4 regions of the Allobosea sp. 124 genome follow, and region 3 is predicted to be linked to each of the others. Evidence: predicted binding sites of a transcription regulator. Region 3 holds the regulator's gene; each other region holds the start of a gene.

Region 1 (7,602 bases), 3.4 Mb from region 3:
ACGAAACAGCATCGGCGGATTGCGTGTGCTTCAAGCGACGCTGCGTCGCGTTCAGGCTGGACTGACCTTCCGGGCGAGCGCGAACAGGGCAAGCGCCGCCATCCCGGAGAAGGCGATCAGCAGCAGCATGCTCGGCACCTGCCCGGCCCGCTCGATCAGCACCGCAAAGGCGAGTGGTGCCGCCGCCTTGATCGCGAGACCCGGCGCGGAGAGCTTGCCCAGCATCGCGCCATAGCCGGCCGGCCCGAACAGTTGCAGCGGCACGGTTCCGCGCACGATCGAGCTCAGACCCATGCTGATGCCATAGGCGATCGCGAACAGCCCGGCCAGCGTGGCCGTCATGCCGCCGACGAGCAGCAGCATGAAGCCCAGCGGCATCAACAGTGCGGAGACCCAGGCCGTGGTCACCGGCTGGAGCGCCGTGCCAAAGAGCATTTCGACCAGCCGCCCGGCGACCTGGGACGGGCCGACCATCGCCCCGATGCCGACAGCGACGGCTGCGCTCAGGCCCAGCCCCTGCAGCATCGTCAGCATGTGCACCGACATCGCCGAGACTACGAAACCTTGCAGGGAAAAGGCGAGCGCGAGCAGGAGGAAGGCCGAGCGCCGCGCGTCGCCATGGAGATAATCGCTGGTGGTGACCTGCCCCGTCGGGCCTGCCGGCGCGGCATGGGCGGCCGGGTGCACCCGGCCCGGCAGCAGGAACAGATGCAACGGCACGCAGAGCGCGAATTGCAGCACGGCGTAGATGCGGTAGATTTCGCGCCAGTCGAACTGGTCCAGCAGCACCGTGGTCAGCGGCCAGAACAGCGTCGAGGCGAAGCCGCCGATCAGCGTGAGCTGGCTGATGGAGCGGCGGGCGCCGGCCCCGCGCGCCTGCGTCAGGGCGGCGAAGGCCGCGTCGTAGAGCACCATCGTGGCGACGGCTTCCAGCACGATCATCGCCGCGAAATAGCTGATCGGCCCCCTCGCCTCGGCGAGTGCGAACAGCGCCAGCCCCGCCAGCGCTGAGCCCGTGCTCATCACCAGCCGCGTCCCGTAGCTGTCGATCAGGCGGCCGGCGGCCGGCGCCACCAGGCCAGCGGCCAGCAGCCCGGCGGCGAAGCCGCCATAGGTCCATTCCGGCGCCCAGCCGAAGCTCGCGGTGATGCGCGGCGCCAGCACCGCGAAGGCATAGTACAGCGCGCCGTAGCCGATCACCTGGGTCACGCCGAGCGCGAGGATGAGAGGAAGGTCGCCGGGGCGTCCCGGCGCTGGCGTCGGGCTGGGCAAGCTGGACATCAGGCTTCGACGATCTCGCGCCCGGCCGGCGAGCCGCAGCCGCAGCCCGCCTTGCCCTCATCCTTCGCCACGGCATCCTCGGTGCAGCAGGCATCGCGGGCCGCCGGTGCAGGCCCGCCGCAGCAGCCCGACGTGGCCTCTCCCGGCCCGCCGGGCGTCGCACTGCACACGCCGGTCTCGGGTAAGACCAGCTCCACGCGCCTTGCCGCCTCGTGGTCGCCAGCGACCGCGGCGACGATCGAACGAACCTGCTCATGGCCGGTCGCCAGCAGGAAGGTCGGAGCGCGCCCGTATGATTTCATACCGGCGATGTAGAAGCCCTGCTCGGGATGGGCAAGCTCGGCTGCTCCATGCGGTCGGACCGTGCCGCAGGAATGTTCGTTCGGATCGATCAGCGGCGCCAGGGCCGGCGTGCATTCCAGGGCCGGATCGAGTTGGACCCGCACTTCGCGCAGAAAGTCGAGATCGGGCCTGAAGCCCGTGGCGACGACGAGTTCGTCCGCCTCGACGACACGGCCGTCATCGCTGGCCAGCCGCAGCGCGCTGCCTTGCCGGCCGATCGTCTCCAGCCGGAAGGCGGTCTCGACCGAGACGAGGCCGCTCGCGACCAGATTTGCGATCCGGGTTCCGAGTTCGCCGCGGGCCGCGAGCTGGTCGGCCGCGCCGCCGCCAAAGGCGTTGGCGAGGCGGGCCCCGCGATAGAGCCAGGCAATGTGCGTGGCGGGTGCCCTGCCCTTCAGCTCGGCCAGTGCCGTCAGCGTGCCGATGGCCGAATGGCCGCCGCCGATCACCGCGATGCGGCGGCCGGCATAGCGCGCGGCGGCCGAGCCGAGCACGTCCGGCATGCCATAGCTGATCTGCCCTGCGGCCTCCCGCTCGCCGATGGCCGGGAGACCCGACGAACCAGCGGGATTGGGGGAGAGCCAGGTGCCGGAGGCGTCGATGACGGCGTCGACCTGTTCGGTCTTGTCCTCGCCTCGCTGCCGGTAGCGGATGATGAAGGGGGCGCCGTCTCGTCCTGCGGTCTTGACCTTGTCGAAGCCGTGCCGGGAGATGGCGGTGACGTCTGCCCCGAGCCGGAGCGCCTGCCCGAGCCCGGGCAGTCCGGCGAGCGGAATCAGATACCGCGTCAGCAGATCGCCGCCGGTCGGGTAGGTGTCGCGTGGCGGCGGGGGCCAGCCGCTGCCCGCGAGCAGCCGGGCCGCCGCGGCATCGATGTTATACGCCCAGGGCGAGAACATCGGCACATGAGCCCATTGGCGCACGGCATGGCCGACAGCCGGGCCGCGCTCGAAAACGAGCGGCGTCAGCCCGCGCTCGATTGCATGGGCGGCGGTCGCGAGGCCTGTGGGCCCAGCCCCGATGATCGCGATCGTCTTCGTCATGATACCCTCCCGCATATCCGGAATTATCGAAATGATTGGCAAATTCAGGCGACGTCCGAAGCTGCGGTCCGGCAACGCTCGTCGACGCAGCACTCGTCGACGAGGAAGCCGACCAGCGCATTCATGACATCGTAATTGGCGCGACAGATCAGCGTTCGGCTCTGCCGCTCCTGTGTGACCAGACCCGCATGGATCAACGCCTTCAGATGAAAGGAGAGCGTCGACTGGGCGATATCGAGCCGCTGCTGGCATTCTCCGACCGAGAGGCCGGCATGGCCCGCCTTGACGAGCATGCGATAGAGCGACAGCCGGGTGGGGTTGCCCAGCGCTTCGAGCCGTGATGCCGCATCATTCGTGTTCATGCCGCAATGATGAGCGGGGCCGAGTCTGCCGTCAAACTATATTTCTGGTTTTGTCGAAATGAAACTGGCAGCGCAGGCGGAAGCCCTTATGGAGCGGCTCAGGCGAGCACGGCCTGATCGCTCAGATAGATCAGTTTTCCTGCGGCGATGACGGCGACGACGCGTGGATGGACGGTGTCTTCGACGAGCACCAGGTCTGCCCGCCTGCCCGGCGCGATGACGCCGCGGTCATGCAGTCCGAAGGCCTCGGCGGGCGCCTTCGAGACCAGAGCCCATGCATCCGCGAAAGCGGCGGAGCCGTTTCGCGCGAGGATGAAAGGCGCCAGCAGCAGCGCCGCGTAGTAATAATCCGAGGCGAGGATGGTGCAGAGGCCGGCGCGCACCATCTCCTCAGCCGTCGGGCAGCCTGTATGCGAGCCGCCGCGCACCACATTGGGAGCGCCAAAGACGATGGCCTCGCCATGCTCGGCCGCCTCGCGCGCGGTCGCCTCGTCGATCGGGAATTCCGCTACCGCGACGCCGAGGCCGCGATACCAGCGCCGCATCTCCGGCGTCATGTCGTCATGGGAGAGCATCGGCACGCCATGGGCCCGAGCGGCCGCCGCCAGCCGGGTCAAGGAGCCGGCGACCTCGTTCTTGCGGCCATAGACGCGCTCGACCAGCGCGGCGAAGGCGTCGGCGGAGAGGCCCGAGCGCTCGACCATCTTGCCGACCTTCTCCGGGCGGTGGCGGGTCTTCAGCGTGCCTTCGGTGTGGTCGTTGAAGGCGAGCAGCCCGACGCGGCCGGTGGCGAGCCAGTCCAGGATCTCTGGCTCGGCATCGAGATTGAAGGTCTCGTGGCGGAGATGGAAGCGCGTATCGGCGCCGAGTTCCGGCGCAAGGACGGCGATGCGCTCGAACAGGCGGCGGGCATTCGCAGAACTGCGCAGCCCCGGCTCCCAGGACCAGGTCACGCCATGGAAGGCCGTGGTGATCCCGCTGGCGAGCAGGGCGCGGTCGGCATCACGCAGGGCCAGGTCGACGTCGAAGGCGACCCCGGGGCGCGGCATGATATGGCGTTCGAAGGCATCGCCATGGCAGTCGACGATGCCGGGCAGCACGAGAAGGCCGGTAGCATCGAGGCGCAGCGCCGCGGGTGGGGCCCGGCCGTCGAGCGCGGCGATGACGGCGCCGTCGGTCACGATGTCGGCGCTGGCGAGGTCGTCGAGCAGCACCCGTCCGCCCGTGATGTGAATCGCCATCTCGCCCTCTTCCGCAGCCGGCGGCTGCGCCGCAGGGGGACGGGCCATGAGGCCTGCCCATGACGAATGAATGACACGGATTGTCATCGAAGCGTGGCGCGGGCGTCACCGCTCCGTCATGCCGCAGGCTTACCGCCGCCGCAGATCCCAAAGGAGAACCGCGATGCTGAAGACGCTGACCTGTGCGCTTGTCGCCGCTGCCGCGCTGCTGTCCGTGCCTGCCGTCCAGGCGCAGGAGGCGATCCGCTTCGCCGTGACCGACATCGACGGTGCCGAGTCCCTCCAGCGCGAGTTCGGGCCCTTCAAGGCCGCGCTGGAGAAGGTGGCCGATGTGAAGGTCCAGTTCTTCGCCGTCTCCGGCCGCACCGCCGCGGTCGAGGCGATGGCGGCCGGTCAGGTCGATTTCGTGCTGACGGGCCCGGCGGAATATGTGGTGTTCAAGGCGCGCACCCAGGCGGTGCCGGTGGTCGGCTGGCAGCGGCCGGACTATTTCGCGCAGGTTGTCGTCCTGGCTTCCGGACCGGTCAAGTCGGTCGCCGATCTGAAGGGCAAGACGATCTCCTTCGGCGAAATCGGCTCGTCCTCACAGCATCTCGGCCCGGCGCAGGCGCTGGCCGATGCCGGCCTGAAATACAATGTCGACTACAAGCCGATCTTCGTGAAGCGCAACGTCGCGGTCGAGGCGATGAAGCGTGGCGACATCGGCGCCATCGGCCTCAACCTGACCCATCTGCAGCGCATCCGCGAGAGCGACACCAAGACCGGCTTCGCCGTGGTGGCGCGTGGCCGCGATCTTCCCAACGACGTGATGATCGCGAGCCCGAAGGTGAAGCCCGAGGTCGTGGCCAAGATGCGCAAGGCCTTCCTCGAACATGGCGGCGACCTGATGAAGGCCGTCACCACGGGCACGGACGACAACCGCAAGTTCCTCGGCGGCGTCTTCCTGCCGGACGTCAAAGACACCGACTACGACTATGTCCGGGCGATCTACGCCACGATCGGCATCACCGAATTCAACAAGTTCATCGAGTGACCGTGGTACGGCTCGACGCCATCCCCGCGATGACGGAGGAGCCCTCCCCCGTCATCGCCATCGCCGGTCTGCGCAAGAGCTTCGGCCCGCGCACGATCATCCGCAGCCTCGACCTGACGGTTCCGGCCGGTGAGTCGCTTGCGCTGATCGGTGCCAACGGCACCGGCAAGTCGACGCTGCTGCGCATGATCGTGCGTCTCGCCGAGGCCGATGCGGGGCGCATCTCGGTGCTGGGCGAGACGGTCGGTGGGCTGCGCGGCACGGCGCTGAAGCGTTTTCGGGCGCGCGTCGGCGTCGTCTTCCAGAAGCACAATCTCGTCGGGCGCCTGAGCGCGCTGTCCAATGTGGTGCATGGCGTGCAGTCGCGCCGCTCGGGCCTGCGCACCTGGGCGCAATCGCTGGCGCCCGCCGCGGTGCGCGAAGAGGCCATGGCCTGTCTCGACGCGGTCGGCCTTGCCGACAAGGCACTTCAGCGCGCCGATTCCCTGTCCGGCGGCCAGTCGCAGCGCGTCGCGATCGCGCGCATGCTGATGCAGCGCCCGGAGCTCGTGCTGGCCGACGAGCCCGATGCCAGCCTTGATCCGCGCGCCGGCCGCGAGGTCATGGAACTGCTGTTCCGCCTGACCCGCTACAAGGGGCTGAGCCTGGTCTTCGTCTCGCACCATATGGCCCATGCGCTGCGCTTCTCCGACCGGATCGTGGGTTTGAGTCAGGGCGGAATCGCGCTCGACCGCCGGGCGTTGCATTGCGACGAGGACGAACTCGCGGCCTTCTTCGAAGAGGCGGGCGACGCGCCTGCTGCTCTTGAGCCGGCAACCGCGCCGGTGGCGGCGCTCGCATGAGCCTCTCAGCCTCCCCTCGCCTCGCCGCCACGACCGACCGCTTCGCGCGGCCGAGCGCGGCGACCTTCATCGGCTCGTTTCTGGCCCTGGCGCTGGTGGTCTGGTCGTTCAGCGGCTCCGAACTGTCGGCCGAGAAGCTGATCCGGGGCGTGCCCTATATGGGCAACATCCTCGGACGGATGTTCCCGCCGGATCTGTCGCGGCTCGATTCGATCCTGTGGTCGCTGGCCACCACCTTCCAGATGGCTGTGTCGGGCTGTGTGCTCGGGCTGATCCTGAGCTTCCCGCTTGCGGTCCTGGCCGCCGACGGGCTCTCCCCGCATCCCGTCGTCCGGGTGCTGGCGCGCGGGCTGATCGCCTTCTTCCGCACGGTGCCGGACCTGATCTGGGCGCTGTTCTTCGTTATCGCCGTCGGGTTGGGGCCTGCGGCCGGCGTGCTCGCGTTGATGATCGACACGATCGGCTATGCCGGACGCTTCTTCGCAGAGGCGATGGAGGAGACGGACAAGGGCCCGCGCGAGGCGCTCTCGGCCATCGGCGCGAGCAAGACCGGCCTGATCTTCTCGGCGGTGGTGCCGAACGCCATGCCCTCCTTCATCGCGACCTCGCTGTTTTGCGTGGAGAAGGCGACGCGGGCCTCGGTGGTGCTCGGGCTGGTCGGGGCGGGTGGCATCGGCGTCGAGCTCAAGGTCGCCTTCGACCTGTTCGACTACGATACCGCACTGACGATCATCCTGGCGGTGTTTGCGCTGGTCGTGGCGGTCGAGCAGGTCGGTGCTACGCTGCGGCGGCGCATTCTCTAGCGCTCGCCCGCTCAACCGACACGGCGATAGGCATAATAGCGGCCAGCGGGCACGCCCTCCGGCAGCGCCACGGGCGTGAGCGCCGGGTGGTCGAGGTCCCATCCGCTGAGCACCAGCGCGTCGGGCGCGGCGAGGCCTGCGACATGCTCGGGCAACCAGGCGAACAGCACGCGGTCGCGCTCGGGCACTCCGGTCGTCACATCGACATGGATCAGCGCCGCGCCGCGGCCGTGGCGTAGGGCGAAGGCGGGCAACGTCTCCGCCATGTCGCCGATCACCAGCCTGCCGGCGGGGGGCATCGAATGCGGATTGGGGCTGACGTCACGCTCGAAGACGTGGATGTCGCGCCCCGGCAGGATCTCGCGCAGATGATCATAGGTCCGGCCATTGCCGAGGCCGAGTTCGAGCACGAGGCCGGGGCGCCCGGCGCTCTCGGCTGCGGCCCAGTCCAGCATCCGGCGCTGGGCCTCGAGGCGGCGGATGAAGCTGTCGAGTCGGCTCATGCGGTCTGATCTCCCGGCCTCGACTGGCATAGCAGCGCCGGCCGTGGGCCCGATACCCCCTCCAAACGACAGGGTTGTCAGGTCGATCGGTCAATGCCCTAATCCGGCGTGATGACCGTCTTTCCGCTTCGGCGGGTGACCAGCGGCCGCCA
Region 2 (7,602 bases), 320 kb from region 3:
CGGAGCCGCCATCGAGGTTCAACATGGCGGCGGCGCCGGGCTCGAGAAGATCGCGGCTCGAGTGGAACGGTACGTCCACGGCCACTTCGGTTGTGCCGACCCTGGCGAAATAGCGAATGCTCGAACCGAGAAATTCGCGGCCTACGATGTCGCAGGCCAGTGCAAACATGCCTTGCTCCGGCGCGCCGACGGGAGATAGCCGGGCATGCTGCGGGCGGAAGACCAGCTTGGCGCGTTCCGGAATGGTGTCGGTATCCGCGATGGGGATCTTCATCCCGCCGTCGATCTCAAAATGGCGATCTCCACCGCTGCCCCCGATCTGCCCGCTCAGGATGTTGGCTGCGCCGAGAAAGTTCGCGACGAACAGATTGGCCGGCCGCTCATAGAGCTCGATCGGCGTGCCGACCTGCTGAATGACGCCGTCGTTCATCACGGCGATACGGTCGCAGATCGTGTTGGCCTCCTCCTGGTCGTGCGTCACGAAGATCGTGGTCAGGCCGAGGCGCTGCTGCAGATCACGCAGCTCGCGGCGGACCTGCACGCGCATCTTGGCATCGAGATTTGACAGCGGCTCGTCGAGCAGCAGCACCTTGGGTTCGACTGCGACGGTGCGGGCAACCGCGACGCGCTGCTGCTGGCCGCCGGAGAGTTGCGACGGGCGCCGCTCGGCGAGATGGCCGAGGCCGACGAGATCGAGCGCGAGCGCAACCCGCCGGTTGACCTCGGCGCGCGCAACACCACGCTCCTCGAGACCGAAGGCGACATTGCGCGCGACGGTCATGTGCGGCCAGAGCGCATAGGATTGGAAGACCATGCCGACATCGCGCTTCCAGGGCGGCAGCGCCGAGATGTCCTTGCCGCCGATCAGGACCCGGCCGCTATCAGCCTGGTTGAAGCCGGCGATCAGGCGCAGCAGCGTGGTCTTGCCGCAGCCCGACGGGCCGAGGAAGGCGAAGAATTCGCCCGGTCGGATCGCGAGATCGACGGTCTTGAGGACGTGGTTGTCGCCATAGGACAGGTTGACGCCTTCGATGTCGACGGAGACGGCCGGCGTCGCGAGGGAAGCGGTCATGTTCATGTTCAGTCAGTGTCCCATGCCGGTTCAGTGCCCCATGCCCTTGGCCTTCTGGCTGCGTTCGACGATGACATGCGAGAGGAAGGTGCAGAGCGCGACCAGCAGGACGGCGACGACGCCGAGCGCCGCGCCTGGCCCGCGTCCCGCAGCCGACTGCATGAAGACGTAGAGCCCATAGGCGAGCGGGGCGTCGGAGTTCGACTGGACCAGCATCAGCGTCGCGGAGAGTTCGACCGCGGCAGTCGAGAAGCTCGTGACGAAGCCGGCGAGAATGCCGCCCGCCATCAGCGGCACGACGACGCGCCGGACGGTCCGGCTCTTGGTGGCGCCGAGGTTTTCGGCAGCCTCCTCCAGCGAAACCGAGATCTGCTGGAGCGCGGCGTAGCAGGCGCGCAATGCATAGGGCAGACGGCGTATGGCGAGAGCCAGTACGATGGTGAGCCAAAGCGAGGCGAGCGGTGTGCCGTCGGGCAGCGTGACGCCGTAGAACGTCCTGAGATAGCCAATGCCGAGCACGACGCCGGGAATGGCGAGCGCGGCGGAGGCCGCCCAATCGAGCCATTCGCGGCCGATCAGTTTGGTGCGTAGCACGAGATAGGCGATGGCGACGCCGAGTACGATGTCGATGCCGCCGGCCAGCGTGGCGTAGATCAGCGTGTTCTTGATGTAGAGCGAGCTCTCGCCGAAGACGCGGGCATAATGCGCCGTAGTGAAACCGTCGGGGAGGGGCGAGAACGACCAGATCGTGGCGAAGGAGAGCAGCAGCAGGCCCAGATGCGGCGCCAGCACGAGCGCCAGGATCAGGATGACGACGCCATAGCCGAACACGGCCTCCCAGCGCGTCATCTTCCGCCGGGCGAGGCCGCCTCCGCCGCGCTGCGTCGTGGCGTAGTCACGGCCCTTCAGCGCCAGCGCCGAGAGCCACATGGCGGCGACCGAGGCGGCGATCAGCACGACGGAGATGACGTAGCCCATCGGGTCGGCAATGCCGATCGAGGTGATGCGCAGATAGGCCTGCGGCGCCAGCATGTCCTTGACGTTGAGCAGGAGTGGCGTCGCCAGATCATCGAAGACCTTGACGAAGACGAGCGAGGCGCCGGCGAGGTAGCCTGGCAAGGCGAGCGGAAAGACGATGCGCCGGAACAGGCGGAAGCCCGAGGAGCCGAGGTTCTGCGCGGCCTCCTCCATCGCCCGGTCGATGTTGCGCAGCGCCGCCGAGAGATTGATCAGGATGAAGGGGAAATAGTGGACGGACTGGACGAAGATGACGCCGTTCAAACCCTCCATGAAGCCGATCTTGAAGCCGAACCAGTCATCGAGAAGCAGGTTGATCGAGCCATTGCGGCCAAAGAAGAGCTGCATCGCCACGGCGCCGACGAAAGGCGGCATGATCAGCGGCAGGAAGCCGAGCGTCTGGACCAGGGCTGCGCCCCGAAAGACGAAGCGGGTGGTAAGATAGGCCAAGGGCAGCGCGAAGACCGAGGCCCAGACCACCGACATCGCCGAAACGTAGAACGAGTTCCACAGGGAGCGCATGAACAGCTCGGTGCGGACGAAATCATAGAAATTCACGAGTGTGAAGCTGCCGGTGCCCTTTTCGGTGAAGGCGACATAGAGCACCGTCGCCACGGGCAACCCCAGGAACAGCAGCAGGAAGGCCGCAATCGCCAACGCCAGCGCGATCTGGCCGGGCGTGGCGGAGAGGCGGCGGGCGCGTGGCAGGGTGGCAGCGGGAATAGCGGTCATCAATGGCCTTTGCAAAGCGCGTCATGCCCGGGCTCGACCCGGGCATCTCCGGACAATCCGTGCTCCTGTGCGGAGTCTGTTCCGGCAGGGGATTCCCGGGTCGGCGCAGAGCGCCGCCCGAGAATGACGACGGCGGTCGAAGGGCGCTACTTGGCCGCCTTCAGCGCCTCTTCCGCCTTGGCCTTCGCCTTGCCGTAGTTGTCGCGGGCGAGGCTCGCCCATTGCGCCTCGACCTCCGCCTGCCGCGCGCCCTTCTCCTTGCCGCCGGTGAAGGCGGCGCGCAGTTCGGGGCTCGCGGCTTGCGCCTCCGTCACGGGCATGGCGGCAATCAGGCCGCGCGCCTCGTCAGCCAGCGCCTTGGCCTGTGGGTTGGGCTTCTTCGCCAGCGCCGCATCGACCTCGTGCAGCGTCTTGGTCACGCCCTTCAGCGCATCGAGCTGGAAGGAGATCAACTGGTCGAACAGCGTATCGACGACGGCTGTGCGGGCCTCCGACTTGTCGACATCGAAGCCGATCATCTTCTGGAAGCGCGGATCGGTGAAGGGGTTCGGATAGTCAGGCCCGGCCTTGGCATAGACAGCCGGGTTGACGGGCAGGCGGCGGATGCCGGGCTCCAGGAGCACCTCCTGACCGGCGGGCGAAAGCAGGAATTCGACGAAGGCTTCGGCGGCGGCCTTGTTGGGCGGGTTGGAGACGATGCCGACATTGGCCGGCACGACCGTTGTCACCGTCGGATAGACGAACTTCACCGGGAAGCCGGAGGCCTGCGCCGAGAAGGCGAAGAAATCGATCACGATGCCGACGCCGACCTGGCCGGAATTGACCGCCTCTGGAACGCCGAAGGAGCGGTCCGTGATCGCGTTGAAGTTGCCCGCCATCGCCTTGATGGTGGCCCAGCCCTTCTCCCAGCCCTCGCCCTGGAGGATGGTTTCGACCGTCAGATGCGTCGTGCCGGAGCGGGCCGGCGACGCGATCGAGACATGGTCGTAAAAGGCCGGGCCGGCGAGGTCCTGCCAGTCCTTGGGCTCGGGCAGCTTCTTCGCCTTGGCATAGCGCTCATTCCACATGATGCCGTAGCCCGAGGCGGCGAAGCCTGTATAGAAACCCTGCGGATCGTTGATCGGATAGGAGCCGATCTTGTCGGGGATACCTGTGGCTTTGGGCTTGTAGGCGCTGAGTAGCGTCTTGCCCTTCAGTACCTCGAAGGCGTCTGGCGCGGACGCCCAGAACAGGTCGACCTGGTTATTCGCCCGGGTCTCGTCGAGATACTTCACGCCGGCATTGGTGTTGCGGTTCTGGACTTCGAGGGTGACACCCGGCGTGGCCTTTTCGAAAGCCTTCTTGATCGGATCCGTCACATCCTTCGAGAACGAGGTCACCACCGTGACCTTGCCCGTGGGCGCCTGCGCCTGAACCATCGATGTCGTCAGGGCAAAGCCCAACGCCAGAGCGAGCCTGCATATCGTCATGATGTTCTCCCGAGTTGATTGGCCGCCCGACATCGAGGTCGGACGTGCATCGCATGGCGGACTGATCGGCCACGTATGTCACGAATTTGTCATATTCGGCGGTGCGCTGTCACCCCGCACTATCGGTGCATTGCACCATGGTAGCGGGCAGCTGTGCCCGGGCTACCAGCGCAGATGCCCGAGCGCGAACTCCGGATGCATCTGATGGCGGTCGAAAAGGGCGAGGCAGGAATGCGGATCGACCTTGTCCGTGGTCTGCCACGCCAGATCGTGCTGATGGATTCCGCCCGCGATGAAGGCGCTTTGCAGGCCGACGCCCTGGCTCCCGGCGACGTCATGCGCGAGCGAATCTCCGATGCACAGGACCTCCGATGGAGCCAACCCGAGCCTGGAAAGGCATGATTGGTAGATGCGCGGCTCCGGCTTGCCATGATAGCGCACCACGCCGCCCATGCCGGCATAGGCTTTCGCGACGAAACCGGGCGCTTTCTGCAGCGTGCCGTCGCCGCGTGTCCGCTGCACATCCGGGTTGCCGCAGATCATCGGCAGTCCGGCGGCAAGCGACGCCTCCAGCAGGGGCAGCCATCCCGTCAGCGACTGATGCGGCGGTTCCATACTCATCAGCAGCAGGAAATCGGCGTCGCGGGGCCGATCGACCAGATCGAGCCCGAGGCCGTCGCCGAGATCGCGATCGCTCTCCCGCGCCAGCAACAGGCAGCGCCGGCCGAGATCGCGATAAAATGGTTCTTCAGCCGCGGCAATCGCCTCGCGGGCATCGTCGCCGGCGGACACCACGCACTCGTAGAGATCGCGCGGGAAGCCCAGGCTCGCGAGAATGCGTTCGTTCGCCGCGCCACTGCGCCCGGAGTTCGACAGGATGATCACGGGCTTGCCGCACTCCCGCAGCCCGATCAGGCATTCCAGCGCGTCCGGGTACGGTCGCACGCCGTCATGCAGCACGCCCCACTGGTCGACGAGGAAGCCCCGATACCGCTCAGCCACGGCCGAGAGCCCGTCGATGAAGGTTGTGGCGGTGCGGCGATGGCCGGGCGTTGGCAGTGCGGGCATGGATCGGCGGAGATGTCCCTGAGGTCGCGATGCGGCGCGCCGCGCGCTCTGGCGCGTACCACTTAAGTCTTAGAACGGTGGGGTCGCCCCGGGTAGAATATGACAGTTATGTGTCGCATACCATAAGCAAGCCGGCTAAGCGGCACTCAGGGAGAAGCGTTCGATGAGCCTGAAACTGCACTCACTTGCTGCGACGGCGTCGTTGCTGGTCGGCCTGTCTGCCGGCTGGGCCGGTCCCGCGGTCGCACAGGACGCCTGTCCGCATTCGGGGCAGCTGGACACGATGTATTGCGACGGCAACAAGGACCTGGTTGCCGACGCGCCCGCGGATCCGAAGAAGTGGAAGGACCCGTCGGCGCTGGTCTGGGCCTATACCCCGGTCGAGGACCCTGCCGTCTACGCCAATATCTTCAAGCCGCTGACCGACCACCTCGCGACATGCACGGGCAAGCGGATCGTCTATTATCCGGTCCAGTCGAACTCGGCCGAGATCGAGGCGATGCGCTCCGGCCGCCTGCATTTCGCCGGATTCTCGACCGGGCCGACCGGCTTCGCCGTCAATCTCGCCGGTGCGGTGCCATTCGCTGCCAAGGGCTCGGCCGATGGCGTGCGAGGCTACAACCTCGTTGCCGTGGTCAAGGCTTCGAGCCCCTATCAGAAGCTCGCCGATCTCAAGGGCAAGAAGGTCGCCCATACCTCGCCCTCGTCGAACTCGGGCAATCTCGCGCCGCGCGTGCTGTTCCCTGAACACGGCCTGACCGCCGATACCGACTACAAGCCGTTGATGTCGGGCGGGCACGACAAGTCGATCCTTGGCGTCGTCTCAGGCGACTACGACATGGGCGCAGTCGCCGGCGACGTCTATGAGCGCATGATCGTGCGCGGCACCATCAAGAAGGAGGATGTGCGCGAGATCTATCGCAGCGCGATCTTCCCGACCTCGTCCTTTGCCTACGCCCACGACCTCAAGCCCGAGCTCGCCAAGAAGCTGACCGACTGCTTCTTCTCCTTCCGCTTCACGCCCGAGATGACCAAGGAGTTCAACGGAGACGATCGCTTCCTGCCGATCACCTACCAGAAGGACTGGGCGGTGGTGCGCGATGTCGCCGAGAAATCCGGAACGCCCTACAACAAGTCGGCCTATGACACCGAGGCCAAGCGGGAGGCGGACGAACTCGCCAAGAAGAAGGCGGCACCTGCCAAGGCGCCCTGACGACAAGACGCACCGACCATACGAGGTTTATCGATCATGAGCGCCCTGCCTGCGGCGTCCGGCCAGGGCCGGGCGCTCGTCATTCGCAATCTCGTCAAGGAATACCGGCCAGGACAGCCGGTGCTGCGCGACATATCCCTGACCGTCTCGGAGCCAGGCATCGTAGCCATCATCGGTCCGTCCGGCACCGGCAAATCGACGCTGATCCGCTGCATCAACCGTCTGGTCGATCCGACGTCGGGTTCGATCGTGCTCGGCGGCACTGATCTCGCGAAACTCCAGGGCGAGGCGCTACGGCAGGCGCGCCGCCGGCTGGGCATGGTCTTCCAGGAATACAATCTGGTCGAGCGGCTCACCGTGATCGAGAACGTGCTCTGCGGCCGGCTCGGCTATGTCCCGGTCTGGCGCGCCTGGACGCGTCGCTTTCCCGAGGCCGACATCGCGCGCGCCTTCTCCCTGCTCGATTCGGTGGGCCTGACCGAGTTCGCGACCCGTCGCGCCGACCAGCTTTCCGGCGGCCAGCGCCAGCGCGTCGGCATCGCACGCGCCGTGATGCAGGACCCCGACCTCGTACTCGCCGACGAGCCGACCTCCTCGCTCGATCCCAAGACCTCGGTCGAGATCATGGAGCTGCTCGCCAAGGTCGGGCGCGACCGCGACATCCCCGTGCTGGTCAACATCCACAATGTCGCGCTGGCAAGGCGCTACGCGCTGCGCATCATCGGCATGTCGAAGGGGCTCGTGGTGTATGACGGGCCGCCCGGCGGCCTGCAGGACAGCCATCTCGCCGAGATCTATGGCGGCGAAGGCTGGATGGAATGAGCGCTCTTCCCATCGTCGCCGGAAGCCTGCGCGCCCGGGCTTTTCCGCCGAACTGGCCGCTGCGCATCGGCGCGGCGCTGTTCCTGATCTATGTCGGCTATGCCGCGCGGATTCTCGACATCCGCTGGGAACGCTTCGTCCAGGGGCTCGACAACGGCGCCAAATTCCTGGGCCGGATGTTTCCGCCCAATGTCGCGGCCGACAAGATG
Region 3 (7,602 bases):
GTGCTGACCTTCGAGGATCTGAGCGAACAGCGCGTCACCGAGCGGATGCGCGTCGATTTCGTCGCCAATGCCAGCCATGAGCTGCGCACGCCGCTGGCCTCGCTGCTCGGCTTCGTCGAGACGCTGCAGGGCCCGGCGCGCAACGATGCCGGCGCGCGCGACCGCTTCCTCGCGATCATGCGCGAGCAGGGCCTGCGCATGGCGCGGCTCGTCGACGATCTGCTCTCGCTGTCGCGCATCGAATTGCGCGCCCACCTGGCCCCCGAGACCCCCGTGGATCTGGCAGGCATCTCGCGCGAGATCGTCGATTCGCTGACGCTGATGGCGCGCGAGCGCGAGGTCACGTTGACGCTGCGCGCGCCGCCCGAGCCGGTCAGAGTCGCCGGCGACCGCGACGAATTGCTGCGGCTGATGGAGAATCTGGTCGAGAACGCGATCAAATACGGCAAGCGCGGCGGCGAGGTCGTGATCGATGTCGAGGATGGCCCGCTCGAGGCCAGCGTCGGCGTCCGCGACGACGGGCCGGGCATCGCGCCCGAGCATCTGCCGCGTCTGACCGAGCGCTTCTACCGCGTCGATACGGCGGCAAGCCGCGAGGCGGGTGGCACCGGGCTGGGGCTGGCGATCGTCAAGCACATCGTCCTGCGTCATCGCGGCCGGCTGACGATCGAGAGCGCGCTCGGGCAGGGGGCGACTTTCCGGGCCGTGCTGCCGCGCTTCGGAGCGCCGCCAAGAAAGCCGTGACGAAAGCCTTAATGAAAGCTTTATGACAGAGTGCGTGACGATGTGTCATGAAGCTGTCATGCAGAAGGTGTTCTGAACGGCTCGCTAAACGTGCGATCCAGAGAGGACATCTCATGCGCAAAATTCTCATTCTCGCGGCCGCCACGATCGGTCTGTCCGGCGTGGCCCAGGCTGCCGACATCACCGGCGCCGGCGCCACCTTCCCCTTCCCGATTTATGCCAAGTGGGCCGAGGCCTATAAGAAGGAGACCAATATCGGTCTCAACTACCAGTCGATCGGTTCGGGTGGCGGCATCCGCCAGATCAAGGCCAAGACGGTCGCGTTCGGCGCCACCGACGCCCCGCTCAAGGGCGAGGACCTGACCAAGGACGGCCTGATCCAGTTCCCGACCGTGATGGGCGGCGTGGTCCCGGCCGTGAACATCGCCGGCGTCGCGCCGGGCCAGCTCAAGCTCTCGGGCGACATCATCGCCGAGATCTATCTGGGCACCATCAAGAAGTGGAACGACCCGAAGATCACGGCGATCAATGCCGGCGTGACCCTGCCCGACGCCAACATCAACCCCGTCTACCGTTCGGACGGATCGGGCACGACCTTCGTCTTCACCGACTACCTCTCCAAGGTTTCGCCGGAATGGAAGACGAAGATCGGCACCAACACGGCCGTGCAGTGGCCGGTCGGCATCGGCGGCAAGGGCAATGAAGGCGTGTCGGCTTCGGTGAAGCAGGTCGCCAACTCAATCGGCTATGTCGAGTATGCCTATGCCAAGCAGAACAAGCTGGCCCATGCCCTCGTCAAGAACGCCGACGGCAACTTCCCGGCTCCGGATGACAAGGCATTCCAGGCCGCCGCCGCCAACGCCAACTGGAACGAGGCTCCCGGCTTCGGCATCTCGCTCAACAACCAGAAGGGTGCCCAGGCCTGGCCGATCACCTCCGCCACCTTCCTGCTGGTCCACGCCAAGCCGGAGAAGCCGGAAGAGGTTCAGGCTGCGCTGAAATTCGTCGACTGGGCCTACAAGAGCGGCGACCAGCTCGCCCTCGACCTCGACTACGTGCCGCTCCCGGCCAACGTCAAGGATCAGGTCCGCAACGCCTGGAAGGGCGTGACCGACCCGGCCGGCAAGCCGATCTTCTGATTGCCACGACGTCCCTGGCGAGGCGGGGTTTCCCCTGCCTCGCCAGTTCCCCTCAGCCCTGATCCCGCGAAGCGCGCTCCTCGGGATCAGGGCTGAGGGTTCGACACAGGTTCTTTGACCGTGCTTTCTGCTTTCCCGTATCCCTGCTTTCGCGACCGGAGTACCCACGGATGGCTGCCGTGACCGACACGATGACCGGGCCTGCCGCCCCCGTCATTCGCAAGACTCCCAAGGGCACATTCGACGTCGTCTTCCGCAATGCCAGTCTCCTGGCGGCGCTGCTCGTGCTGGTGCTGCTCGCCGGCATCATGCTGTCGATGGTTATCGGCGGCTGGCCGGCTTTCCGCGAATTCGGCCTCGGCTTCATCACCTCCAGCGTCTGGGACACGCAGAACGAGCAGTATGGCGCCTGGCCGGCGATCGTCGGCACGCTGTCGACCGCGCTGATCGCGCTCGTCATCGGGGTGCCGCTCTCGCTCGGCATCGCGGTCTATCTCACCCAGCTGGCGCCGCCCTGGTTCAAGCAGCCGGTCTCGACCGCCATCGAGCTTCTCGCCGCCGTGCCCTCGATCATCTACGGCATGTGGGGCCTGTTCGTCTTCGTGCCGCTGTTTGCCGCCTATGTGCAGATCCCCCTCTCGAACATCGTCGAGGGCATCCCGATCGTCGGCACGGTCTTGTATTCGCGCTCGCCCTCGGGGCTGGGCATCCTGACGGCCGGCTTCATCCTGGCCTTCATGATCATCCCCTTCATCGCCTCGATCACCCGCGACATGCTGGAGCAGATTCCCTCCGTGCTGCGCGAGAGCGCCTACGGCATCGGCGCGACGACCTGGGAGGTCGTACGCCATGTGCTGGTGCCGCAGGCCGGCGTCTCGATCATCGGCGCGATCATGCTGGGCCTCGGCCGGGCGCTCGGCGAGACGATGGCGGTGACCTTCGTCGTCGGCAACGCCAACCGGCTCTCGGCCTCGATCATGGATCCGGGCTCGACCATCGCGTCGCGCATCGCCAACGAGTTCAACGAGGCCATGGGGTTGCAGTTGAACGCGCTGATCGCGCTCGGCTGCATCCTGTTCTTCGTCACCTTCGTCGTCCTCATCATCGCGCGCATCCTCGTCTCGCGCGTCAAGAGCTACTGATAAGGCAAGCGGATCATGAGCCTGACGACCCCCTCCACCGTCCGCGCACTGCCCCCTGCGACCTGGGGCCGCGTGCGTCAGTCGCGCCGCAATGCCGACCGCCTGATGAAGGTCACGGCCGCCGGCTTCACCTTCCTCGCGATCTTCGTGCTGTTCTGGATCCTCGGCATGCTGATCGTGAAGGGTCTCGGCGGGCTCTCCGTCGCGACCTTCACCCAGATCACGCCGGGGCCGGGCTCGGAAGGCGGCGGTCTCGCCAACGCCATCGTCGGCTCGATCGTGCTGACCTTCCTCGGCATCGCCGTGGCGACGCCGGTCGGCGTGCTGGCCGGCACCTATCTTGCCGAATACGGCAAGAAATCCAAGCTCGCGAACCTGATCCGCTTCATCAACGACATCCTGCTCTCGGCGCCGTCGATCCTGATCGGCCTGTTCGTCTACGTCATCATGGTCGAGCCGTTCCGCGGCTATTCCGGCTGGGCCGGCGGCGTCGCACTCGGCATCATCGCCATCCCGGTCATCGTGCGCACCACCGAGGACATGCTGCGTCTCGTGCCCGGCCCGCTGCGCGAGGCTGGCGCCGCTCTCGGTGCGCCGCCTTCCGTCGTCATCACCGCGATCACCTGGCGGGCGGCGAAGTCGGGCATGGTCACCGGCATTCTGCTGGCGCTGGCCCGCATCGCCGGTGAGACGGCGCCGCTGATCTTCACCGCGCTGAACAATAATTTCTGGTTCTCGCCCACCCTTTCGGGCGGCGTCTCCAACCTGCCGGTGACGATCTACCAGTTCGCCTCGGCGCCTTACGAGAACTGGCAGCAGCTCGCCTGGGCCGGCTCTCTGATCATCACCATGTCGATCCTGCTGCTCTCAATTGTTGCCCGCCGCATTGTGCGCGGTTCCAAGTGAGCAGTGAAACTGAACCCTCGTCGCGTTCGATCTGAAGGAAAAAGTCGATGCTTTCGACGCTGGAACTAAGCCCCCAAACGCTCGATGCCGACGCCCCCGTGCGGATCGCGGTCAAGAACCTCGATTTCTACTATGGCGAGCACAAGGCGCTGAAGAACATCAATCTCGATTTCCGGGACCGGCACGTCACGGCGCTGATCGGCCCGTCGGGCTGCGGCAAGTCGACCCTGCTGCGCATCTTCAACCGGATTTACTCGCTTTATCCCGAACAGCGCGCCACCGGCGAGATCATGCTCGACGGCCGCAATGTCATCTCCAACGACATCGACGTGAACGAGCTGCGCTCGCGCATCGGCATGGTCTTCCAGAAGCCGACGCCGTTCCCGATGTCGATCTACGACAACGTCGCGTTCGGCATCCGCCTCTACGAGAAGCCGCCGAAGTCGGAACTCGACGACCGCGTCGAAGGCGCGCTGCGCCGCTCGGCCTTGTGGGACGAGGTCAAGGACAAGCTCAAGACCTCCGGCATGGGCCTCTCGGGCGGCCAGCAGCAGCGCCTGTGCATCGCCCGCACCATCGCGCAGAAGCCGGAAGTGATCCTGTTCGACGAGCCGACCTCGGCGCTCGACCCGATCTCGACCGGCAAGATCGAGGACCTGCTGGAGCAGCTCAAGAGCGACTTCACCATCGTGATCGTGACCCACAACATGCAGCAGGCGGCGCGTATCTCGCAGTACACCGCCTTCATGTATCTGGGCGAGGTCATCGAGTTCGCGCCGACCAACACGATCTTCATGAACCCGAACAAGAAGCAGACGCAGGACTACGTCACCGGCCGCTTCGGCTGAACCGCACGCGCTGCACAGGGATAAAACGTCGATGACCGAACATATCGTCCGTTCCTACGATGCCGAGCTCGAGGGCTTGCGCCGCAGCCTTGCCGAGATGGGTGGCATGTCCGAGCGCATGCTCGGCGACTCCACCGTGGCGCTCGTCCGCCGCGACACCACGCTCGCCCAGAAGGTGATCTCGGCCGACCAGCGCCTCGACAACCTGCAGCGCGATGTCGAGGAACGCGCCGTGCTGACCATCGCGCGGCGCCAGCCTCTCGCCAACGACCTGCGCGAGCTGATCTCGGCGATCCGCATCGCCGCGGACATCGAGCGCGTCGGCGACCTCGCCAAGAACATCGCCAAGCGGGCCGTCGCGATCTCCGGCCAGTTTTCGCCGCCGCACCGCGCCGTGGTCGGGCTGGAGCATATGAGCCGGCTCGTCCAGGCCCAGCTCAAGGACGTGCTCGACGCCTATGCGGCCAACAACGAGCAGAAGGCGCTCGAGGTCTGGCATCGCGATGGCGAGATCGACGCGCTCTACACCTCGCTGTTCCGCGAACTCCTGACCTATATGATGGAAGACCCGCGCAACATCACCTTCTGCACGCATCTGCTGTTCTGCGCCAAGAATGTCGAGCGCATCGGCGACCACACCACCAACATCGCCGAGACGATCCATTATCTCGTCACTGGCGAGTCGCTCGACCTGAACCGACCCAAGCTCGACACCACCGACATCAGCGTCGAGGCGGTGACGGGAAACTGAGATAATTTGACTGCGCTGAGGTCTCCCGCGTCATGGTCGGGCTTGTCCCGACCATCCATGTCTTCGCTGCTCGAATGCGGTGTTCAAGATGTGGCTGCTCGCCACGAGGGCGGGCATGACGGTGTGCATCGGCCCAGAGACCGAAATGGAACCGCGCCATGCCCGCCCGCATCCTGATCGTCGAGGACGAGGAGCCGCTGACCCTGCTGCTGCGCTATAATCTCGAGGCCGAGGGCTTCGAGGTCGACAGCGTTGCGCGCGGCGACGACGCCGAGTTGCACCTGCGTGACAACACGCCCGATCTGGTGCTGCTCGACTGGATGCTGCCCGGTCTGTCCGGCATCGAGCTCTGCCGGCGTCTGCGGGCGCGGCGTGACACCGAGCGGGTGCCGATCATCATGCTGACCGCGCGCGGCGAGGAGACCGAGCGCGTGCGCGGCCTCGCCACCGGCGCCGACGACTATGTCGTCAAGCCGTTCTCGCTGCCGGAGCTGATCGCGCGCATCCAGGCGCTGCTGCGCCGGGCCAAGCCCGGCCATGTCGCCGGGCTGCTGACGGCGGGCGATCTCGAACTGGACCGGACGACGCGCCGTGTCCGCCGTTCGGGCCAGGAGCTGCATCTCGGGCCGACCGAGTTCCGTTTGCTCGAATTCCTGATGCAGGCGCCGGGCCGGGTCTATTCCCGCGCCCAGCTGCTCGACGCCGTCTGGGGCCGCGACGTCTATATCGACGAGCGCACCGTCGACGTCCATGTCGGTCGCCTGCGCAAGGCGATCACGCCGGGCGATGCCAAGGACCCGCTGCGCACGGTGCGGGGCGCCGGCTACGCCTTCGACGAGACCTTTGCGCGGGCCTGAACGCGGCCTTTTCCGTCATGCCCGGGCCTGCCCCGAGCATCTCTCCCCCAAGCCTCTCTCTCCCACAAGCCTCTCTCCCACAAGCCTCGCTCCGCGAAAATTCTCGGGTCTGCGCTTCGCCCGGGAAGGACGCTCGTTCACCGCGGCGCTGCGATGATGATCGCTGCGCCGGCGAGGCAGACCAGCCCGCCCGCAATGTCCCAGCGATCGGGCCGGAAACCCTCCACCGCCCAGAGCCAGGCGAGCGACGCGGCGATATAGACCCCGCCATAGGCCGCGAAGGCGCGCCCCGCCGCATCGCTCTCGACCAGCGTCAGCAGCCAGGCGAAGAGCGCGAGGCAGGCCAGCCCTGGCAGCAGCCACCAGACCGGCTTGCCCAGCCGCATCCAGCCCCAGAATGCGAAGCAGCCGGCGATCTCGAAGACGGCGGCGCCAAGATAGGCGGCCATGGTCGGCATGATGGCTCCGATTGTTCTTCCCGGCAGGGTGCGGCAGGTCTAAGCCATGACGCAGTTTTGTTGAACCGCGCGGTCATCCCGGCCGAAGCGCAGCGCAGAGCCGGGATCCATTCCTGACGCTTGCCCGGAAACGCGCTGGCATGCCAGGGCCTTGCCGCTGTCATCCGGGACGATGCGCGATCTCGATGGGTCAATCGCATGTCTGACATCGCCATCATCGGCGCAGGCCCGGCCGGGCTGATCGCGGCGGAGCGGCTCGCGCAGGCGGGCCACCGCGTCACCCTCCACGAGCGGATGGCCTCGCCCGCCCGGAAATTCCTGCTCGCCGGGCGGGGCGGGCTGAACCTGACTCATTCCGAGCCGCTCGACGCCTTTCTCGGTCGCTACGGCGCGGCACGCGACTGGCTCGAACCGGCGATTCGCACCTTCCCGCCGCAGGCGCTGCGCGATTGGGCCGACGGGCTCGGCGCGGAGAGCTTCGTCGGCTCGAGCGGTCGCGTCTTCCCCAGGGCGATGAAGGCCTCGCCGCTGCTGCGGGCCTGGCTCCGGCGGCTGGACGGGCTCGGCGTCCGGCTCGAGGCCGGGCGACGCTGGACCGGCTGGGCGCAGGACGGCGCCCTGAGCTTCGAGGGGCGCGACGGTGCCTTCACCGCCACACCCGATGCGACGCTGCTTGCGCTCGGCGGGGCAAGCTGGCCGCGGCTGGGCTCCGATGGCGGCTGGGTTCCGCTGCTGGCGGAGAAAGGCGTCGCCATCG
Region 4 (7,602 bases), 1.4 Mb from region 3:
CCGCCTGACCGATCCGAGCGAGGGCCGCATCGTCTCCGGCGACCGCGACGTCACCGCCCTGAAGGGCGCGGCCCTGCGTGGCTGGCGTCGCGATACGGCAATGATCTTCCAGCAGTTCAACCTCGTCGGCCGACTCGACGTCCTGACCAATGTCCTGCTCGGCCGGCTCAATCATCGCTCCACCGCGCTGACACTGGTCAAGAGCTTCTCCCGCGATGACAAGATCCGCGCCATCGCCGCGCTCGAGCGGCTCGACATGGGCCATCTCCTGGCCCAGCGCGCCGAGACCCTGTCAGGCGGCCAGCAGCAGCGCGTCGCCATCGCACGCGCTCTGGTGCAGGAGCCGACGGTCATCCTCGCCGACGAGCCCATCGCCTCGCTCGACCCGCGCAACACCCAGGTCGTGATGGACGCGCTTTTCCGGATCAACCGCGAGGACGGCATCACCGTCGTCTCGAACCTGCATCACCTCGATATCGCGTCGAAATACTGCGACCGGCTGATCGGCATGGCTGCCGGCAAGGTCGTCTTCGACGGCCCGCCCCACCAGCTCACCAGCGAGGTCGCGGCGAAGCTCTACGGCATCGAGGCCAAGGATGCCGGCGCCGAGGCGCTCGATCAGCTCGACGCCATCGCCAGCGAAGAAGCCCAGCGCGCCAAGCGAAACGTCGCCTGAGCGCGCGGCTCCGACCCTTTCACCTTCGCCGAAGCCTGAAGATCACCATCATTACCGACTGTAACAGGAGCAAACCATGCTGACCCGTCGTCATACCTTCACGCTCGCGGCTGCCGGCCTCGCCGCCTCGCTCGCCGCCCCCGCCTTCGCTCAGGACTGGAAGGCGAAATATCCCGAGATCGTCTTCGCGATCATCCCCGCCGAGAACGCTTCGGGCGTCGTCGAGCGCTACACCCCCTTCGTGAACTACCTCGCCAAGGAGCTCGGCACCAAGGTCACGCTGCGCATCGCCAGCGACTATGCCGCCCTGATCGAGGGCCAGCGCGCCGGCAACATCCATATCGGCATGTACGGCCCCTCCTCCTTCGCCCGCGCGCTGATGACCGGCGCCAAGATCGACGCCTTCGCCATCGAGACCAACCTCGACGGCACCAAGGGCTACTACTCCGTCTTCTATGTGAAGAAGGACTCGCCCTATCAGAAGATCGAGGACCTGAAGGGCAAGAACCTCGGCCTCGTCGATCCCAACTCGACCTCGGGCAACAACGTCCCGCGCTTTGCGCTCGACGGCATGAAGATCGAACCCGAGACCTATTTCGGCAAGGTCGTCTACACGGGCAGCCATGAGAACGCGGTCATCGCGCTCGGCCAGGGCACCGTCGACGTCGCCGCCAACTGGTGGAACGACGAGCAGGAATCCAACCTCCTGCGCATGGCCCGCAAGAACATGGTCAAGGCCGAGGATTTCCGGATCATCTACAAGTCCGAGCAGATCGTGAACTCGCCGATGGCCTATCTCAACGACATGCCGGTCGAACTCAAGACGAAGATCCGCGACGCCGTCCTGAACCTGAACACCAAGGACAAGGTCGCCTTCGACAAGATCTACGAAGGCAAGCAGGGCCCGCTCGTCGCCGTCGACAACAAGGCCTACGACCCGATCATCGAGCTGAACAAGTTCGTCGACGCGCTTCGCAAGAAGAAGTCCTCGTAAGACGCCATCACGTCATGCTCGGGCTTGATCCGAGCATCTCTCCCAAGAGCTTCTCGGGTCCGCGCCAGGCGCGGCCCGAGAATGACGCTTCCTCCTGCGACGGACCGCGTCCATGACCCTCGCGATCGACCGCGACGACCCAGCCATTCGCGCCCATGCCGCGGCCTATGCCGGCGCCATGGCGGCCAAGCGTCGTCACGCGCTGCTCGGCGCCGCCGTCTTCGCAGCCCTGGTCTGGCTCGCGGCGCTGGGCTCCGAGGTCGATCCCGGCAAGTTTGTCGAGAACGCCTGGCGCTTCCCGAAATACATCCTCGAGACCGTGCCGGTGCTGCGCTGGAACAGCCTTGGCGCCGACATCGCCGAATGGTTCTGGGGCTGGAAGGGCTGGCTCAAACTGCTCTGGCAGACCATCCTGATCGCCTATACCGGCACGATCCTGGGCACGATCGGTGGCTTCCTGCTCTGCTTCGTCGCGGCCGCCAATCTCGGCAAGTCCGGCTGGCTTCGCTTCGCGACCCGCCGCTTTCTCGAATTCTGCCGCACCGTGCCCGAGATCGTCTTCGCACTGATCTTCGTCATCGCCTTCGGGCTGGGGCCACTGCCGGGCGTGCTCGCCATCGCGATCCACACCATGGGCGCGATGGGCAAGCTGTACTCCGAAGTCGTCGAGAACATCGACATGAAGCCGGTCGACGGCCTGACCGCGACAGGTGCGGGCTGGTGGCAAACCATCCGCTTCGCGGTGGTGCCGCAGGTGCTCTCCAACTTCGCCAGCTATTCGCTGCTGCGCTTCGAGATCAATGTGCGGGGCGCCTCGATCATGGGCTTCGTCGGCGCCGGCGGCATTGGCCAGGACCTGATCGAGGCGATCCGCAAATTCTACTTCACCGATGTCAGCGCGATCCTTCTGCTCATCATCGCCGCCGTGATGCTGATCGACTACGGCACCGAGCGGCTGCGTCATTCCCTCCTCAGCCTGGAGCACGGCAAGTGAGCCTCGCCCTCTCCCCCGCCGAGCAGGCCGCGCTCGTCGCGCGCCGCCAGGCCGCCATCGACGGCTCGCTGAAGACGAAGCTGACCACGGTCGCCGTCGTCGCGGCCATGGTCGGGCTTTTCGCCTATGGCGTCAGCACCTTCGAGGTCACGCTCTGGCGCATCCTGTCGGGCTTCGCCAATCTCGGCACCTTCGTCGTGCTGATGCTGCCGCCCGATCCCGGCTCCTTCGCCCGCGCCATCATCTTCGTGAAGGCGCTGTTCGAGACCATCGCGATCGCCTTCCTCGGCACGATCCTCGCCGCGATCCTCGCCTTCCCGCTCGGCTTCATCGCGGCACGCAACGTCGTTGCCAACAAGATCGTGCATTTCCTCGCACGACGCTCGCTCGACACGGTGCGCGGCGTCGATGCGCTGATCTGGGCGCTGATCTGGATCAATGTCGTGGGACTCGGCCCCTTCGCCGGCATGCTCGCCATCATGACCAGCGACGTCGGCGCCTTCGGCAAACTCTACTCGGAAGCGATCGAATCCGCCGACCGCAAGCCGGTCGAGGGCGTGACCTCGCTCGGCGGCGGCAAGCTGCACGAGATCCGCTTCGGCCTGATCCCGCAGGTGCTGCCGGTGATCGCGAGCCAGGTGCTCTACTACATCGAGTCGAACACCCGCTCCTCGACCATCATCGGCATCGTCGGCGCCGGTGGCATCGGTCTCTATCTGGCTGAGACCATCCGCACGCTCGAATGGCAGCAGGTCTCCTTCCTGATCCTGCTGATCCTCGCCGCCGTCACCGCGATCGACTTCCTCTCCGCGAAGCTGCGCTTCGCGATCATCGGCCAGCGCGCGGTGTGAGCGGCGGCGAGCTGGAAAGCTCTGGACACCGCCTTCGGCCGGCGAGAAGCTACGCGTCTGGCATCGGACCCGGAGGCCGCCCGTGAAACAGACTATTGCTCTTGCCGTCGCCGTGACCTTCAGCGCTTGCATGCTGCTCTCGGCACCCGCATGGGCAAAGCGCGAGGCGAGCGATCCGCGCCGCCAATGCCGGGAGGCGATCCAGAAGGCGAACGGTCTCGGCAAGGACGCCAAGGTTTCGCGCAAGGATCTCGATCGCTGCGTCGCGAACGGCGGCAGGCCCTGAGCGCCTGGCTCACTCCGCGAAGGGCTCGACCACCATCTCCATGCGCTCGCCGGCAAAGACGCTGCTGACGAGGTGGATCGGCGTCAGATCCGGCAGGGCATCGACGGCGACCGACACCATCACCGGCGCGCCCGGATCGATCTTGAGCAGCACCGCCTCGCGCTCGCTGGCGAGGCGCGCCGTCAGCCGCGTCGACAACCGGACATAGTCGCCGATGCCATAGGCCTTTAGCGCGGCCGTCATGGAGCCTTCCGCCGAGCGATAAGCTTCATCGAAGCCGGGAAAGCGCGCAACCGAGAGCCAATGCGTGCCCGTGCCCATCGGCACCCCGTCGGCGAGGCTCAGGCCTTCGAGGCGCCAAAGCGCCGCGCCAGGCTCGAGACCCAAAATCTTGCAGGTCTCGGCCTCGCCCTCGAGCACTTCCCCGCTCAGCACTGCGCTCGATCCGACAATGCCGATCCGGCCGAGATTGGCACGCATGCTGACGCGCCGGCCAAGCGGATAGGGCACGCGTCGCGCGCTGACCTGCGTGCCGCGCCCGCGCGAGACTGTGACCAGCCCCTGCTCCGCCAGATGCCGGAAGGCCTGCCGCACCGTGTGGCGATGCACGCCATAGCGTTCGGCCAGCGCGGTCGCGGCTGGCAAGGTGTCGCCCGCCGCGTACTCGCCCTTGCCGATCGAGCCGGCGAGTTCGTCCGCGATCCGGCGCCAGGCCGTGCCTGCGTCCGCCGTACCTGCATCCATGCCCGCATCCGCCGCGGCGAGATCGCCGCCATCAGTCACCAAAGCGTCATGCAAAATGTATAGACCTTTCCTCGCAACCACCCTATCATAGTCTAGACATTATCGGACGACCAGACGGCGGATGACGATGACGGCAAGAACCGCGGAGAAGACCCCACGTCAGCGCTGGATGGCGATCCTCGCCCGCGCCTCGCGGGCCGAGATCGCCGCCCTCGTCGGCCCCGACATTCCCCGGCATGACGTCCTCAAGGCGCCCGAGACCGGGACCGTCATGGTCGAGGGCCGCGCCGGCGGTGCCGGCCGCCGCTTCAATCTCGGTGAAGCGACCGTAACGCGCTGCATCGTCAGGCTCGACGACGGTGCGATGGGCTTTTCCTATGCGCTCGGCCGCGATGCCCGCAAGGCGCGCCTCGCCGCGATCCTCGACGCCCGGCTGCAGGCGAACGCTCCGGGCAGTGCGCTGCATCGTGCCGTCGACGACCTCGCGACCCTTCAGGACGCGGCCCGTGCCCTCGCCTCGCGCAAGGCGGCCGCAACCAAGGTCGATTTCTTCACTCTGGTCAGGGGCGCCTGATGACGACGGATACGCTGATCGGCCCGGGCTTTTCCGACCCGGTCTTCCAGTCGCAAGGCGCCTTCCGCGCGCTGCTGGCCGCTTTGGCCGAGCCCGGCACGCAGCAGGTCGTTGCCGACTGCCCCGCGCCGCCCGCCGGCCTGCAGGCCGCGACCGCGACCGCCCTTCTGACGCTCGCCGACTACGAGACGCCGATCTGGCTGCCGGAAGCGCTGCGCGACGGCCCGGCCGGCGCCTGGCTGCGCTTCCATTGCGGGGCGGCGCTGGTGACCGACGCCGGCAAGGCCGCCTTCGCCGTGATCGACGCTCTGTCCCCGGAACCTGCGCTCGCGGCCTTCGACGCCGGCAACGACCAGTTCCCCGACCGCTCCGCGACGCTCATCGTGCAGTGCGCGGCGCTCGAGGGCGGTCAGACCGTGACGTTGACCGGCCCGGGCATCGCCGGATCGCGCCGGATCGCGCCCTCCGGCCTTCGCGGCGGCTTCTGGGCCGAGGTCGTGGCCAACAACGCCGGCTATCCGCTCGGCATCGATCTCCTGCTCAGCCACGCGGACGCCGTCATCGGCCTGCCGCGCTCGACGCAAATCGCGGAGACCTTCTGATGTATGTCGCGGTCAAGGGCGGCGAGGCCGCAATCCTCGCCACGCATGATCTCGTCGCCGAGGCCCGGCGTGGCAATGAGGCGGTGCCCGAAATCTCGGTCGCGCAGATCCGCGAGCAGCAGGGCCTGGCCTGCGCCCGCGTCATGAACGAGGGCTCGCTCTATGATCCCGATCTCGCGGCGCTGGCGCTGAAGCAGGCGCAGGGCGACGTCATCGAGGGCGCCTTCCTGATGCGGGCCTATCGCACGACCTTGCCGCGCTTCGGCTCGTCGGAGCCGGTCGATACGGCCAGGATGGCGATCCGCCGCCGCGTCTCCGCGACCTATAAGGACCTGCCCGGCGGCCAGGTGCTCGGGCCGACCTACGATTACACGCACCGGCTCTTCGATTTCGCGCTGATGGACGACGGCAACGTCATGCTCGGGCTTGGCCCAACCATCTCGGCACGCGAGGACGCGGGAGCCTCCGCGTCAGGAGACGCTCGGGTCAAGCCCGAGCATGACGTTCGCCCCCTCGACTCCCACATGCCGCGCGTGCCCGACATCCTCGGCGCCGAAGGCCTGATGGAGCCGGAGGTGCCGCCCGAGGGCGATGCCCGCCCCTTCGACCTGACCCGCGAGCCCATCTCGTTTCCAGCCGACCGCGACGTCCGCCTGCAAGCGATGGCGCGCGGCGACGAGGGCTTCCTGCTCGGGCTCGGCTATTCGGTCCAGCGCGGCTTCGGCAACAGCCATCCCTTCGTCGGCGAGATCCGGGTCGGCGAGGTCGCGGTCGAGTTCGTCCCCGAGGAACTCGGCTTTGCGGTCGATCTTGGCGAGATCACCCTGACCGAGTGCCAGATGGTCAACCAGTTCGCCGGTTCGAAGGATGTCCCGCCGCAATTCACCCGCGGCTACGGCCTTTCCTTCGGCCATAGCGAGCGCAAGGCGATGTCGATGTCGCTGGTCGACCGGGCGCTCAAATGCCGCGAGTTCGGCGAGGCCGCGACCTATCCCGCGCAGCAGGACGAGTTCGTGCTCTACCACTCCGACAATGTCGAGGCGGCGGGCTTCGTCGAACATCTCAAGCTGCCGCACTATGTCGATTTCCAGGGCGAACTCGAATTGATCCGCCGCATCCGCCGCGAGCGCGAGGAGCGCCTCGCCCGCGAGAACGAAGCCCTGCCGGAGGCCGCGGAATGACCGTCCATCAGACCCCGCCGGGCAACGAGGCCAGTTCCATCGACAACACACGCCCGACCTACAACTATGCCTATCTCGACGAGCAGACCAAGCGGATGATCCGCCGTGCCCTGCTCAAGGCCGTGGCGGTACCGGGTTATCAGGTGCCGTTCGGCTCGCGTGAAATGCCGCTCGCCCGCGGCTGGGGCACCGGCGGCATCCAGGTCACGGCCGCGATCATCGGTCCGGCCGACACGCTCAAGGTGATCGACCAGGGCGCCGACGACACCACCAACGCTGTCTCGATCCGCCGCTTCTTCGAGAAGACGGCGCAGGCCCGCACCACCGAGGCGACGGATGAGGCCACGATCATCCAGACCCGCCACCGCATCCCGGAGGCGCCGCTCACGGCCGGCCAGATCATGGTTTATCAGGTGCCGACGCCAGAGCCGCTGCGCCGTCTGGAGCCGCGCGAGGTCGAGACCCGCAAGATGCACGCCTGGGCCGAATACGGGCTGATGCAGGTCAAGCTCTACGAGGACATCGCCCGCTATGGCGAGATCACCAAGACCTATGACTATCCGGTCATGGTCAACGACCGCTACGTGATGGCGCCCTCGCCGATCCCGAAATTCGACAACCCGAAGATGCACATGTCGCCGGCACTTCAACTCTTCGGAGCCGGCCGCGAAAAGCGCATCTATGCCCTGCCGCCGCATAC

What was found. Region 3 encodes PhoB, which activates phosphate uptake and scavenging genes when phosphate is short. Its sites were predicted from a motif close to TGTCATNNANCTGTCAT; they were not measured.
Region 1: a site for PhoB is predicted at 4,329-4,345, ahead of C8D03_RS22180 (alpha-D-ribose 1-methylphosphonate 5-triphosphate diphosphatase). Genes of this name have one in related genera too.
Region 2: a site for PhoB is predicted at 5,458-5,474, ahead of phnD (phosphate/phosphite/phosphonate ABC transporter substrate-binding protein). Genes of this name have one in related genera too.
Region 4: a site for PhoB is predicted at 4,579-4,595, ahead of phnF (phosphonate metabolism transcriptional regulator PhnF). Genes of this name have one in related genera too.

The regions. Positions count from the first base shown of each region.
Region 1 covers NZ_PZZM01000001.1:4,681,579-4,689,180, forward strand. The annotation lists gene C8D03_RS22165 (MFS transporter) at 52-1,281, opposite strand; gene C8D03_RS22170 (NAD(P)-binding domain-containing protein) at 1,281-2,666, opposite strand; gene C8D03_RS22175 (ArsR/SmtB family transcription factor) at 2,711-3,028, opposite strand; gene C8D03_RS22180 (alpha-D-ribose 1-methylphosphonate 5-triphosphate diphosphatase) at 3,127-4,269, opposite strand; gene C8D03_RS22185 (PhnD/SsuA/transferrin family substrate-binding protein) at 4,433-5,302, shown strand; gene C8D03_RS22190 (phosphonate ABC transporter ATP-binding protein) at 5,299-6,144, shown strand; gene phnE (phosphonate ABC transporter, permease protein PhnE) at 6,141-6,947, shown strand; gene C8D03_RS22200 (class I SAM-dependent methyltransferase) at 6,959-7,450, opposite strand.
Region 2 covers NZ_PZZM01000001.1:1,583,130-1,590,731, reverse strand. The annotation lists gene C8D03_RS07410 (ABC transporter ATP-binding protein) at 1-1,078, opposite strand, end outside; gene C8D03_RS07405 (ABC transporter permease) at 1,103-2,821, opposite strand; gene C8D03_RS07400 (ABC transporter substrate-binding protein) at 2,968-4,290, opposite strand; gene C8D03_RS07395 (TIGR01459 family HAD-type hydrolase) at 4,453-5,358, opposite strand; gene phnD (phosphate/phosphite/phosphonate ABC transporter substrate-binding protein) at 5,522-6,571, shown strand; gene phnC (phosphonate ABC transporter ATP-binding protein) at 6,608-7,393, shown strand; gene phnE (phosphonate ABC transporter, permease protein PhnE) at 7,390-7,602, shown strand, end outside.
Region 3 covers NZ_PZZM01000001.1:1,261,931-1,269,532, reverse strand. The annotation lists gene C8D03_RS06035 (ATP-binding protein) at 1-744, shown strand, start outside; gene pstS (phosphate ABC transporter substrate-binding protein PstS) at 858-1,883, shown strand; gene pstC (phosphate ABC transporter permease subunit PstC) at 2,054-3,025, shown strand; gene pstA (phosphate ABC transporter permease PstA) at 3,041-3,931, shown strand; gene pstB (phosphate ABC transporter ATP-binding protein PstB) at 3,979-4,779, shown strand; gene phoU (phosphate signaling complex protein PhoU) at 4,811-5,530, shown strand; gene phoB (phosphate regulon transcriptional regulator PhoB) at 5,689-6,387, shown strand; gene C8D03_RS06000 (YnfA family protein) at 6,525-6,845, opposite strand; gene C8D03_RS05995 (TIGR03862 family flavoprotein) at 7,044-7,602, shown strand, end outside.
Region 4 covers NZ_PZZM01000001.1:2,657,904-2,665,505, reverse strand. The annotation lists gene phnC (phosphonate ABC transporter ATP-binding protein) at 1-676, shown strand, start outside; gene phnD (phosphonate ABC transporter substrate-binding protein) at 753-1,670, shown strand; gene phnE (phosphonate ABC transporter, permease protein PhnE) at 1,783-2,664, shown strand; gene phnE (phosphonate ABC transporter, permease protein PhnE) at 2,661-3,515, shown strand; gene C8D03_RS26145 (hypothetical protein) at 3,598-3,801, shown strand; gene phnF (phosphonate metabolism transcriptional regulator PhnF) at 3,811-4,545, opposite strand; gene phnG (phosphonate C-P lyase system protein PhnG) at 4,673-5,119, shown strand; gene phnH (phosphonate C-P lyase system protein PhnH) at 5,119-5,721, shown strand; gene C8D03_RS12625 (carbon-phosphorus lyase complex subunit) at 5,721-6,902, shown strand; gene C8D03_RS12620 (alpha-D-ribose 1-methylphosphonate 5-phosphate C-P-lyase PhnJ) at 6,899-7,602, shown strand, end outside.